2 regions of the Weizmannia sp. FSL W8-1119 genome follow, and region 2 is predicted to be linked to the other one. Evidence: a T-box and tRNA genes for the amino acid it is inferred to sense, from the RefSeq annotation. Region 2 holds a T-box; the other holds one or more tRNA genes.

Region 1 (6,461 bases), 1.1 Mb from region 2:
AGGCAAATCCTTCGCGCCAAGGCGGAGCTGTGATGGCGAGGGAAATTAAAGTACCGAAGTTCCTGATTCCACACTGCCAAGAAAAGCCTCTAGTGAGGTGAAAGGCGCCCGTACCGCAAACCGACACAGGTAGGCGAGGAGAGAATCCTAAGGTGAGCGAGAGAACTCTCGTTAAGGAACTCGGCAAAATGACCCCGTAACTTCGGGAGAAGGGGTGCTTTTTGGGGTGTATGCCCCGGGAAGCCGCAGTGAATAGGCCCAGGCGACTGTTTAGCAAAAACACAGGTCTCTGCGAAGCCGCAAGGCGAAGTATAGGGGCTGACACCTGCCCGGTGCTGGAAGGTTAAGGAGAGGGGTTAGCCGCAAGGCGAAGCTCTGAACTGAAGCCCCAGTAAACGGCGGCCGTAACTATAACGGTCCTAAGGTAGCGAAATTCCTTGTCAGGTAAGTTCTGACCCGCACGAAAGGTGTAACGATCTGGGCACTGTCTCAACGAGAGACTCGGTGAAATTATAGTACCTGTGAAGATGCAGGTTACCCGCGACAGGACGGAAAGACCCCATGGAGCTTTACTGCAGCCTGATATTGAATTTTGGTACAGCTTGTACAGGATAGGTAGGAGCCTTGGAAACCGGAGCGCCAGCTTCGGCGGAGGCATCGGTGGGATACTACCCTGGCTGTATTGAAATTCTAACCCGCACCCCTTACCGGGGTGGGAGACAGTGTCAGGCAGGCAGTTTGACTGGGGCGGTCGCCTCCTAAAAGGTAACGGAGGCGCCCAAAGGTTCCCTCAGAATGGTTGGAAATCATTCGCAGAGTGTAAAGGCATAAGGGAGCTTGACTGCGAGACTTACAAGTCGGGCAGGGACGAAAGTCGGGCTTAGTGATCCGGTGGTTCCGCATGGAAGGGCCATCGCTCAACGGATAAAAGCTACCCTGGGGATAACAGGCTGATCTCCCCCAAGAGTCCACATCGACGGGGAGGTTTGGCACCTCGATGTCGGCTCATCGCATCCTGGGGCTGTAGTCGGTCCCAAGGGTTGGGCTGTTCGCCCATTAAAGCGGTACGCGAGCTGGGTTCAGAACGTCGTGAGACAGTTCGGTCCCTATCCGTCGCGGGCGCAGGAAATTTGAGAGGAGCTGTCCTTAGTACGAGAGGACCGGGATGGACGCACCGCTGGTGTACCAGTTGTCTTGCCAAAGGCATCGCTGGGTAGCTATGTGCGGAAGGGATAAGTGCTGAAAGCATCTAAGCATGAAGCCCCCCTCAAGATGAGATTTCCCACAGTTTAACTGGTAAGATCCCTGAAAGATGATCAGGTTGATAGGTCCGGGGTGGAAGCGCGGCGACGCGTGCAGCTGACGGATACTAATCGATCGAGGACTTAACCACGAAAAGCGGAGGTGCCTTGTTTAGCCTCGACAAGCGAATGTTCTGACCGGCATGGAGCCGTCTTTTGGCTCCGTGGCGGGCAGGTGATTCGACCTCGAGGGGCTAGGCACCGAAGCTGGACAATTCTCAAAGTTAGAAGCAGAAACGCATTCTCCGTTTACAGTTTTTTCTCCCATCCGGTTTTCAGGGAACACATCCCAAAATTATACAGGTCCGGTGATGATGGCGGAAAGGACACACCCGAACACATCCCGAACTCGGAAGTTAAGCTTTCCAGCGCCGATGGTAGTTGGGGGTTTCCCCCTGCGAGAGTAGGACGTTGCCGGGCCATAATACGGAGGATTAGCTCAGCTGGGAGAGCGTCTGCCTTACAAGCAGAGGGTCGGCGGTTCGATCCCGTCATCCTCCATTTTTATGCCATCCCGGTTCAGGGGCAACCGGCTTTCTATCGGGAGGCCGGGGATACTGCCTTGTGACCGGCACATACTTGCGGGAATCCTGAAAGAAAATAGATATGTACATATTTAACCCAATATAGTATAATTTTCTTTGTGACAAGTAATGTCGTTATCGGAATATGAGCCATTAGCTCAGTTGGTAGAGCATCTGACTTTTAATCAGAGGGTCGCAGGTTCGAATCCTGCATGGCTCACCATTTATCTTATCTGCGGGTGTGGCGGAATTGGCAGACGCACCAGACTTAGGATCTGGCGCCGCAAGGCGTGGGGGTTCGACTCCCTTCACCCGCACTGTTTAGCACGATATGCGGAAGTAGTTCAGTGGTAGAACATCACCTTGCCAAGGTGGGGGTCGCGGGTTCGAATCCCGTCTTCCGCTCCATTTTATCCCGCCGGGGTGGCGGAATTGGCAGACGCACAGGACTTAAAATCCTGCGGTAGGTGACTACCGTACCGGTTCGACTCCGGTCCTCGGCATCAGTACCATGACAAATGCGCCCATAGCTCAATTGGATAGAGCGTTTGACTACGGATCAAAAGGTTAGGGGTTCGACTCCTCTTGGGCGCGCTTATTCCTCTTTCGGGAAGTAGCTCAGCTTGGCAGAGCACATGGTTAGGGACCATGGGGTCGCAGGTTCAAATCCTGTCTTCCCGACCATGAAGATGATCATAGTGGGGCCTTAGCTCAGCTGGGAGAGCGCCTGCTTTGCACGCAGGAGGTCAGCGGTTCGATCCCGCTAGGCTCCACCAAACAGGTCAAATAACGGCGGCGTAGCTCAGCTGGCTAGAGCGTACGGTTCATACCCGTGAGGTCGGGGGTTCGATCCCCTCCGCCGCTATATTTCGTATATCGGACCTTTAGCTCAGCTGGTTAGAGCAGACGGCTCATAACCGTCCGGTCGTAGGTTCGAGTCCTACAAGGTCCACCATTTTTTATTTTTTGCTTATCATACGGAGGAATACCCAAGTCTGGCTGAAGGGATCGGTCTTGAAAACCGACAGGCGGGTTACACCGCGCGGGGGTTCGAATCCCTCTTCCTCCGCCATTTCATTATTTATCATCGCGGGGTGGAGCAGTCTGGTAGCTCGTCGGGCTCATAACCCGAAGGTCGCAGGTTCAAATCCTGCCCCCGCAATTGGTCCCGTGGTGTAGCGGTTATCACGCCTGCCTGTCACGCAGGAGATCGCGGGTTCGATTCCCGTCGGGACCGCTTATTTTGGCTCGGTAGCTCAGTCGGTAGAGCAAAGGACTGAAAATCCTTGTGTCGGCGGTTCGATTCCGTCCCGAGCCACCATTGGTTTTCAATGAAAAATATATGGCGGTTGTGGCGAAGTGGTTAACGCACCGGATTGTGGCTCCGGCATTCATGGGTTCGATTCCCATCATCCGCCCTTTGATGCGGGTGTAGTTTAGTGGTAAAACCACAGCCTTCCAAGCTGTTGTCGTGGGTTCGATTCCCATCACCCGCTCCACTTTGGGCCTATAGCTCAGCTGGTTAGAGCGCACGCCTGATAAGCGTGAGGTCGATGGTTCAAGTCCATTTAGGCCCATCTATTCCGCAGTAGCTCAGTGGTAGAGCAATCGGCTGTTAACCGATCGGTCGTAGGTTCGAATCCTACCTGCGGAGCCATATGGAGAAGTACTCAAGTGGCTGAAGAGGCGCCCCTGCTAAGGGTGTAGGTCGCGATTAGCGGCGCGAGGGTTCAAATCCCTCCTTCTCCGCCATTTCTGGCCCGTTGGTCAAGCGGTTAAGACACCGCCCTTTCACGGCGGTAACACGGGTTCGAATCCCGTACGGGTCATACTGGTCACGAAGCTGTTCCGAAAACTGCCGGAGCAGCTTTTTTTTGCGTGTTTTTTCACTTCTGCAAACCTCTTTGCATCCCGCCAGAGGCTCCGGGCCCCGGTGCGGGAAAAGCGCAAAAAAACGGAGGAGTGCAACACTCCGCCGTTTTTTCAAATAAAATGATCAATTAAAAAACTGATGGATAATAGCAAACCAAAAATCGTGTTTGTCTGTGCGGTTGCTTTCATGGCAGGCAACATTTGCAACGGTTCACTTTTTCCAATAAAGCCTTTAATGGCCCGGACCGGCTTCGGTGTGCTGACAAAAACGAGCAGTACCCACGGGGTTACAACACCGAACAAAACGAGCCCGGCCATCCAGAGATAGGAAAGGGCAAACATTGCGGCCAGAAGCAGGATGGCTCCTTTCCGGCCGAGCAGAATGGCGATCGTTTTTCTGCCATTTGCTTTATCGCCGTCCAGATCGCGGATATTATTCGACAGCATAATGGCACCGATTAAAATCATAATCGGAATCGAAATAAATACAATCGGCCATGTGATCGTTTTTGTCTGGATAAAAAACGATATTAATATAATAATTACACCCATAAAAAAGCCGGAAATCAGTTCGCCAAGCGGCGTTGATGAAATTGGAAAAGGCCCTGCAGTGTAAAGATAAGCAACAAGCATGCAGACAGTGCCGATTACAGCAATCCACCAGGAACTTTGCGAGCAAATGTAAACGCCGATCAGCATGGCTGCACCGAAAAAAGCAAAGGCGAGGTGGAGCACCGTTTTCGGTTTGATGCCGTTTCTGACAATTGCCCCGCCGATCCCGACGGAATGCTCGGTATCAAGGCCGCGTTTGTAATCGTAATATTCATTAAACATATTGGTTGCTGCCTGAATTAACAGGGTTGCAACCAGCATTGCAGCAAACAGCAGCAGATTGATGCGGGCAATGCCCAAAGCCAGTACTGTCCCGAGAATGACAGGCACAAAACCGGCCGTTAAGGTATGGGGCCGTGTTAATTGCCACCAGATCCGCCAGCCTTTGTCAGGGCCGATTGCTGGAGAAGATTGCGCATTCATCTTCTTACTCTCCTTTTATGCTATTCTTATAGAAATATGGCGAAATTAGTACATTTAAAGTTTAGGGAAATCAGGCCTATGTGTCAATGTATTTGGTTGACAATCTCCTGAATCCGTGACGAAATTTCCGCTTAAAGGCAAACAAATCGCATAAAATTTAGTATAATTGGTATATCAGACAAATTAAATTCATTCCACATTCAGGTGATCTAGGGAAATTTTTACATACTGAATCACTAAAAGTGCATTTATCGAATAGTCGGACACCACTATATCCTTACTCTTGGGAAATCTACCTATTAACGGCGTTTGTTATATTTTCGTCACGGATTCAGGAATCTTATTTTAAGCCGTTTTGCTGAATTTAACCGGCAAATTTTATATAATAGATGAGGTATGTTCATAAAAATGTTAAGTTTTCATACGAAAACTGTGATAGATGGCTCGGCAAAAAGCAAGAGAGGTTTGGAGGAGATCTTTTGGCTAATGAGGATATATTAATGAAAGAAAAAACGGCGCCGGCATTAAAACTGGCAAGCAGGATTATAAAATGCCGCACTGCACCGGATCCGCTCCGCCTTTTTACAGCGGGTGCCGCACGTTTTTACGGCAGCCGGTTTTTTTGGCAGGATAAGAATCGCGAAACTGTATTTGTCGGTTTTGGCCGCGTCTGGTCCTGTACGGTCACAGCCTCTGACGGTTTTGCCCAAATGGAAGACGAATGGCGAAATTTGAAGGGGGCGGGCGAAGTTTATCCGGAAACCGCGGAAACCGGAACAGGGCCTGTGCTTTTCGGCGGTTTTGCGTTTGACGGGACGGTTGCCAAGCAGGAGTGGAAAACATTTGGCCAAGGCATTTTCCGCGTGCCGCAGATTCTTTTCACGTTTAAAAAAGATGCCGTCTTTCTTACGGTAAACGGATGCGGCGGAACAGAGAGCGTGCAGGAAGCGGAGAAAACTGCACGAAGCCTTTTAAACGGCAGTACAGCTTTCCCTGCACTTCCGCCTTTAAAAGCTGTACAGGAAATGGGTGCGGACGAATGGAAAAAAAGTGTCGCAACAGCCGTGCAGTTCATCCGGGAAGGGAGAATGGACAAAGTTGTCCTGGCAAGAAAACTGGAGCTTGCTTTTGACGGCGTGACAAGCCCGGATGCGGTGCTTGCGGCGCTTTCCGCCCAGCAAAATGACAGCTACTTATTTGTACTGGAAGAAGGCAGTGAAAGTTTTATCGGGGCTTCGCCGGAAAGGCTGGTAAAAAAAACGGGCCGGCATATTTTATCGACGTGCCTTGCCGGTTCGATCAAACGCGGCCGCAATGAGGCGGAGGATTTGGAACTTGGAAAAGCGCTGCTTTCGGATCAGAAAAATTTAAGCGAGCATGGTTTTGTCGTATCCATGATTCGGCAGGTGCTTGAACCTTTTTGCAACGGGCTGAATGTGCCGGGTGCGCCTGTTTTAATGCGGATGCGCGATATCCAGCATCTGTACACCCCGGTTACCGGGACAGTGAAAGACAAGAACACCACCCTTTTTCAGTTGGTCAAGGCGCTCCATCCGACGCCGGCACTTGGCGGTATTCCGCGGCAGCCGGCCATGGAAGCGATCCGGCTTCTTGAAAAAATGGACCGCGGTTTATACGGCGCGCCGATCGGCTGGGTGGATTACAGGGGAAGCGGCGAATTTTGCGTCGGCATCCGCTCCGGGCTGTTAAAGGGGGACCATGCATCCCT
Region 2 (6,461 bases):
CGGATGTGTCCTTGTCGATCCGGTGGACAATCCCGGGGCGGAGCACACCGTTAATGCCCGATAGATCTTTGCAGTGGTACATCAGGCCGTTTACAAGCGTCCCTGTAAAATGCCCGTTTGACGGATGGACAACCATGCCTTTTGGTTTATTAACGACAAGCACATCGGCATCTTCATAATATATATCAAGATGCAAGTCTTCCGGTTCAATATCCGGCAATTCCGGCTCCGGCACCTCAATTTCAACCAGGTCCCCTGCCTGGCATCTGTAATTTGCTTTTTCTTTTTTGCCGTTTACGGTAATATCGCCATCTTTAATCCATTGCTGGACTTGTGATCTCGACCATTCTTCCCGGATGGATGAGACAATTTTATCAAGCCGTTCATTTGCTTCGTGTTCAAGAATGGTGTGATCCATTTTTTCCATCGGTTTTCTCCTTTGTCTTTCTGTCTTCCAAAAGCATTGAAATCAGCAACAGTACAACGCCAATCGTTAAACTGGCGTCCGCCACGTTAAAAATGGCAAAATCGTAGCTGCCGAAACGCAAATGGACAAAATCAACAACTTCGCCGCGGAACAGGCGGTCAATAAAGTTGCCGATTGCCCCCCCTAATATGAGGCCGAGGCTCGTGCCAAGCAGCGCCCTGTTTTTTGCGTATTTTTGTATGTAATAAAGAATGCCGGCAATGACAACCAGGGTGATGAGATAAAACAGCCACATCTGCCCTTCCAGTATGCTGAAGGCAGCGCCTGTGTTGCGCGTCGATGTGAGAAAAAAGAAACCCGGAATCACTTCAATGCTTTCCCCGAGCGCCATCCCTTTTAAAACGAGCCATTTTGCCAGCTGGTCCAGGATGACCACAATGAGTGCAACCGCATAATAAAAAATAACCAATCGCTTTTCCTCCGCCTGTGTTTACGGCAGGCGCAAAATGCCGCCTAGCCCGGAATATATTTCTTCCTGCATTTTAGCATAAACAGCAGGCAGTGAAAAGAACGGACGGCCGGATCCCGGTCCGCCCGTTCGTGTCTGCTTTTTCAGGCGGATTCTTGCTGATTGAAGTTGCGCAAAAGCAAGGCCCTTTTCTAGTGAATAAGATCATACGGGACGGTTACTTTGCCGTATGACAGGATGGTTTGCCGGTCCGCAGGCAACAGGGAAGGGATTTCCGCAAGGCCCGTGGCAACTTTCCGGGTGCCGTGGAACCCATCCAATGCCGCCTCAATCTCTTTCAGTTCCTCCTGAACCAGATGTTGCACAAGCTCATGTTTCGCCTCGTACACGGATAATTCAGCCCGTAGCGATTGCAGCCAAATTTTCGGATCTTTACGCATCTTCCAACAGCCTCCCCGCTTCTTTGTTGGTTTTAGCATTCCCGCAGGCAAGGCTTGTTTGCGGAAAAACGTTTTCTAAAAGTAACAAAATCATGCAGCGGCAAACGGTTTTTGCCAGTTAAAATCCGGCGCTGGCAATGGGCTGAAATCCGTTAAAAAAGCCGGCGCTGCATGTCTTCATGCAAGCCCCGGCTTAAAGCTTCACACTTCCCGCATCAATGTTTTCACAACTTGTGCACAGCGCGGGCAGAGCGTCGGATGGTCATGGTCCAGGCCGACTTCCGGCGTTACAACCCAGCACCGTTCGCATGTTTCGCCTTCCGCTTTTTCGACAACAATGGCTGCGTGTTCAAGCTTCAGCGCATTTTCCGGCGCGTCTTCAATGGCGCCTGCCACTTCAAATCCCGATACAATGAACAATTGCTTTTTGCTTTCCGAAATGCTGTCAAGCAGTGCTTTCGTCTCCTCATTCACATACAAGGTTACTTTTGCCGTCAGCGATTTCCCGATTACTTTTGCATTCCGCGCTTCTTCCAATGCTTTTAAAACGTCTCCCCGGAGCGCCATAAACGCATTCCATTTTTCTTCAAGCGCACTAGCATCCGGCAAATCCACATATTCCGGCATATCGGTCAGCTGGACGCTTTCTTCCGCGACACCCGGAATATACTGCCAGACTTCATCAGCTGTATGCGGCAAAATCGGCGACAACAGCTTGGTTAAGGCAACAAGGCATTCATACAAAACGGTTTGCATCGCACGGCGTTCCGGATTGTCTGCAAGTTCGATGTACAGCACGTCTTTTGCAAAATCCATATAGAACGAACTGAGGTCTATGGCGCAGAAATTGTTCACCGCATGGTAAATCGTGGCAAACTCGTACCGTTCATAAGCTTCCCGCACTTCTTTTACAAGCTTGTTCAATTTGACAAGCATAAACCGGTCGACCTCGCGCAAATCTTCATAGGCAACTTGGTGCCGGGCCGGGTCGAAGTCGTTCAGATTGCCCAGCATGAAGCGGAACGTGTTGCGGATTTTCCGATAGACTTCGGACACTTGTTTTAAAATTTCATTGGAAACCCGGACATCCGCCTGATAGTCAACGGAAGCGACCCACAAGCGGATGATGTCAGCCCCCAGCTGTTCAACTACTTTGCCAGGCAAAATTGTATTGCCGAGCGATTTGCTCATCTTCCGGCCTTCGCCGTCCAGCACAAACCCGTGGCTTAAAACGCCGTCGTACGGAGCGCGCCCTGTTACCGCCACACTGGTAATGAGCGACGAGTTAAACCAGCCGCGGTACTGGTCGGAACCTTCAAGGTACAAATCAGCCGGCCGTTTCAAGCCTTCTTGTGCAGCCAGCACGCCCTGATGGGAAGAACCGGAATCGAACCAGACGTCCATAATATCCGTTTCTTTTTTAAATACGCCGTTCGGGCTCGCCGGGTGCGTAAAGCCTTCCGGAAGCAGGTCTTTCGCTTCCCGTTCAAACCAGACGTTTGATCCGTGTTTGCGGAACAGGTCGGACACATGCCGGATGGTTTCTTCCGTGATGATCGCTTCGCCGTTTTCCGCGTAAAAAACAGGGATCGGAACGCCCCATGCACGCTGGCGGGAGATGCACCAGTCGCCGCGGTCGCGGATCATGTTATGCATCCGGAGTTCGCCCCAAACAGGCGTCCAGTTGACCTCTTCAACGGCTTTCAAAATGTCATCGCGGAACATGTCAACCGATGCGAACCATTGCGATGTTGCCCGGAAAATTACCGGTTTTTTCGTCCGCCAGTCATGCGGGTACGAGTGCGTTAAAAATTTCAATTTCAGCAGCGCCCCCGCCTGATCCAGCGCTTCGCAGATCGGTTTGTTGGCTTTGTCGTAAAACAGCCCTTCAAAACCGGGCGCGTCTTTTGTCATCATGCCTTTGTCATCTACAGCGCAAAGAACATCAAGCCCGTATTTTTTGCCGATGAGAAAGTCATCTTCCCCGTGTCCAGGCGAGGTGTGGACGCAGCCGGTCCCGCTGTCGGTTGTGACGTGGTCTCCGAGCATAACGAGCGAATCGCGACCGTACAGCGGATGTTTTGCAACAATGTACTCCAGCTTTTTCCCCGGAACCGTTTGAACGACTTCCGCGTTTTCCCATTCCAAAACGCTGCTTACTTCTTCAAGCAGGGCTTCGGCAACCAGATATTTGTTGCCGTCCGTTTTTACGACCACATAGTTGATCTCCGGATTGACGGCAATGCCGAGGTTTGACGGAATGGTCCAAGGGGTCGTCGTCCAGATGACGATTTTCGTATCCGTATCAAGCACGCCTTTTCCGTCTTTTACGTCGAACGCAACATAAATCGATGGCGATTTAATGTCTTTGTACTCAATTTCTGCATCTGCAAGCGCGGATTCGCTGGAAGGGGACCAGTATACCGGCTTCAGGCCTTTGTAAATATAGCCTTTTTTCGCCATTTCCCCGAATACTTTGATTTGCTCGGCTTCATATGCGGGCCGGAGCGTTAAATACGGATTTTCCCAGTCGCCGCGCACGCCGAGCCGTTTAAACGCTGTCCGCTGGCGATCGATTTGCTCATGGGCATATTTTTCGCACAGTTTCCTGAATTCGGCAACCGACATTGATTTCCGGTCTACGCCTTTTTTTGTCAGTTCCTGCTCAATAGGTAGCCCGTGCGTATCCCAGCCCGGTACATAAGGGGCATGGTAACCCGTCATCGATTTAAACCGGTTGATGATGTCTTTCAATGTTTTATTCAGGGCGTGGCCCATATGGAGATCGCCGTTTGCATACGGAGGCCCGTCGTGGAGCACAAACAGCGGCCTTCCTTCCGTGCGTTTCATCACCTTATGATAAATATCCATTTCTTCCCATTTTGCCTGGATTTTCGGTTCTTTTTTCGGCAAATTTCCACGCATCGGAAAATCCGTTTTCGGCATTAAAAGTGTATCTTTGTAATCCATGCTGATCCTCCTGTCTTTTGCATATTGTATTTTGAATTTTTCGTTATGTTCAGCCTTGCCAAAAATCCAATAAAAAAACCTTCCCATCCCCAAAATAGGGACGAGAAGGTTCCCGCGGTACCACCCTAGTAGGCATCCAATATGCCCGCTCGACATCCGTAACGTGGAAGGTCCCGCTTAACTCTACTGGCCTTTTCGGCGTTCAAGGCAAGAACTCAAGGGGGATGTTCAGGTTGCGCGCTTTGCCGGGCTCGCACTGTCCCCGGTTCGCTTGGAAAGCTTTCACAACCCTACTGCCCTGTCATCGTTTTTTCGTATACAGTATTGAATGTACTCTATTATAGTGGACCGTTTTCGGATTCGTCAAGTTTGATTTGCTTCTTCTTCTTCCAGTTCAAACTCCGTAGCATCGACTTCAAATTCCATCAGCTTTTCCCAGTCATCGCTATCAATCAGGTCAAGCTGCGCCTCAATCAGCATTTTAAAGCGCGTCCGGAAGACTTTCGACTGTTTTTTCAGCTCTTCGATTTCGAGCGCAATTTTCCTTGCTTTCGAAAGGGCTTCATTGACAATCCGGTCGGCATTTTTTTCCGCCTCGCGGATGATCAGCTTCGCTTCTTTCTGGGCATTGCCCTTTACTTCTTCCGCCGCTTCCTGGGCAACAACAATCGATTTATTTAAAGTTTCCTCAATGGAAGAAAAATGGCTCAGCCGTTCGTTTAGCGATGCTACTTTATCTTCCAGGTTTTTCTTTTCGCGGATCAGCATTTCGTAATCTTTTATCAGCTGGTCAAGGAATTCATTTACTTCATCTTCATCATAGCCGCGAAACCCTTTGCTGAACTCCTTATTATGTATATCTAAAGGCGTTAAAGGCATGTGGCCACCTCCTGTTCAATTTGCCTTTCGATTGCAAGATTCCCCTTCTTTTTTATATTATAATGGAATTCGACGATTTTTTGGGAAAATCCTGCTAATCAATCAAATTATTTTAAAATCCCTGCCACCATTCGCCATTTTTCTTTCTTCGTTTTGCCTTCCACCCGGATGAGCCGGCTTCTCCCGTATCCCCTGGTTGAAAAAGTATCGCCTTCCCCGCACTGGAATGACGGGTCTTCCACTGTTTTCCAGTTCACTTTCACAAGCCCGTGCTCAATCAGCATCCGCGTTTTCTGCCTTGAAATGTTATAAACGGCGGACAAAATCGCGTCAAGGCGGAGCGAACTGACGGTGGCCTGTTTTTCAAGCCAGTGTTGTTGCTGCCGGATGGCCTGATCCAACTGCATTTTCGTAAGGGTGACCGGCGTTTTTCCGATCTGCCGGAATTCCATTTGAATAAAGTCCGCAAGTTCGGCCGCAGCGAAAAACTGAATGCGCCCTTCCCCGATTAAAATATCCCCGAATTTTTCGCGTTTCAGGCCGAGCGCCATCAGCGAACCAAGCACATGTTTATGTTCAAAGGAAACAAATTTGGCAGGGTAATGTACTTCGAATAAGGCAAGATGGAAGTCGTCCTCATCCGGAGAAAAATAGTCAGGAAAAAGCAGTATTCTTTTCCGCTCGCTCTCTTTGTATCCGCCAAAAGCCCGGACGGAGACCGCGCCGTGATTTCCGGTCACCGTGTTGACAATCTGCTGCATCCGCGGATCCAAAAAATCCGTCAGTTCAGGGGCATACGCATCTTCCACGTATTGTTTCCAGGCCAGCACCTGGTCAATAAATTCCTTTTCATCCGGCCGGAAATGCTGGTAAATCGAATCCATTTGTCTTTGCTCCTTTTAAAAAAAGGAACTGCACAGTCCCTTTTTCTGAAAATGGCTTTTTTACATGAACCAAGAAAAAATTTGCGCAATGCCGGCTCTTGCCAAATCCAGGACAAAAAAAGCGACGATCGGAGAAATATCAATCATGCCGATCGGCGGAATGATTCTGCGGAAAGGGTCAAGATAAGGTTCCGAAACGCGCGCAAACAAACGCCCGATGTCGGTGTCCCTGAGATTAAACCACGACATAAAGATATAAATCAGGAGAATGTAAGAGTAAATTCTCATGAGAAGCAGAATGATGTTTAAAATTGAGACTAAAATTGGATCCATCCGGTTTATGGCCACCTCGTATCGTCATATTCCTGCCCCTGCAGGAATTCAGAAATTTT

Evidence for each region. The T-box of region 2 lies ahead of ileS (isoleucine--tRNA ligase). A T-box ahead of a tRNA ligase gene usually reads a tRNA of that ligase, here a tRNA-Ile.
Region 1: it encodes a tRNA-Ile, which carries the amino acid that the T-box ahead of ileS (isoleucine--tRNA ligase) is inferred to sense. The anticodon was not compared.

Annotation. Positions count from the first base shown of each region.
Region 1 is NZ_JBBOZL010000001.1:2,113,433-2,119,893, reverse strand. It holds rRNA gene NSQ19_RS10480 (23S ribosomal RNA) at 1-1,393, shown strand, start outside; rRNA gene rrf (5S ribosomal RNA) at 1,606-1,721, shown strand; tRNA gene NSQ19_RS10470 (tRNA-Val) at 1,730-1,802, shown strand; tRNA gene NSQ19_RS10465 (tRNA-Lys) at 1,973-2,048, shown strand; tRNA gene NSQ19_RS10460 (tRNA-Leu) at 2,061-2,142, shown strand; tRNA gene NSQ19_RS10455 (tRNA-Gly) at 2,159-2,233, shown strand; tRNA gene NSQ19_RS10450 (tRNA-Leu) at 2,243-2,328, shown strand; tRNA gene NSQ19_RS10445 (tRNA-Arg) at 2,346-2,419, shown strand; tRNA gene NSQ19_RS10440 (tRNA-Pro) at 2,433-2,509, shown strand; tRNA gene NSQ19_RS10435 (tRNA-Ala) at 2,526-2,601, shown strand; tRNA gene NSQ19_RS10430 (tRNA-Met) at 2,617-2,690, shown strand; tRNA gene NSQ19_RS10425 (tRNA-Ile) at 2,704-2,780, shown strand; tRNA gene NSQ19_RS10420 (tRNA-Ser) at 2,805-2,897, shown strand; tRNA gene NSQ19_RS10415 (tRNA-Met) at 2,914-2,987, shown strand; tRNA gene NSQ19_RS10410 (tRNA-Asp) at 2,990-3,062, shown strand; tRNA gene NSQ19_RS10405 (tRNA-Phe) at 3,071-3,146, shown strand; tRNA gene NSQ19_RS10400 (tRNA-His) at 3,171-3,243, shown strand; tRNA gene NSQ19_RS10395 (tRNA-Gly) at 3,251-3,324, shown strand; tRNA gene NSQ19_RS10390 (tRNA-Ile) at 3,329-3,402, shown strand; tRNA gene NSQ19_RS10385 (tRNA-Asn) at 3,408-3,482, shown strand; tRNA gene NSQ19_RS10380 (tRNA-Ser) at 3,486-3,577, shown strand; tRNA gene NSQ19_RS10375 (tRNA-Glu) at 3,583-3,654, shown strand; gene NSQ19_RS10370 (1,4-dihydroxy-2-naphthoate polyprenyltransferase) at 3,809-4,732, opposite strand; gene NSQ19_RS10365 (isochorismate synthase) at 5,233-6,461, shown strand, end outside.
Region 2 is NZ_JBBOZL010000001.1:1,058,355-1,064,815, reverse strand. It holds gene NSQ19_RS05055 (RluA family pseudouridine synthase) at 1-427, opposite strand, end outside; gene lspA (signal peptidase II) at 399-896, opposite strand; gene NSQ19_RS05045 (hypothetical protein) at 1,088-1,336, opposite strand; gene ileS (isoleucine--tRNA ligase) at 1,538-4,306, opposite strand; T-box leader at 4,400-4,620, opposite strand; gene NSQ19_RS05035 (DivIVA domain-containing protein) at 4,670-5,185, opposite strand; gene NSQ19_RS05030 (YlmH family RNA-binding protein) at 5,293-6,069, opposite strand; gene NSQ19_RS05025 (YggT family protein) at 6,130-6,402, opposite strand; gene NSQ19_RS05020 (cell division protein SepF) at 6,408-6,461, opposite strand, start outside.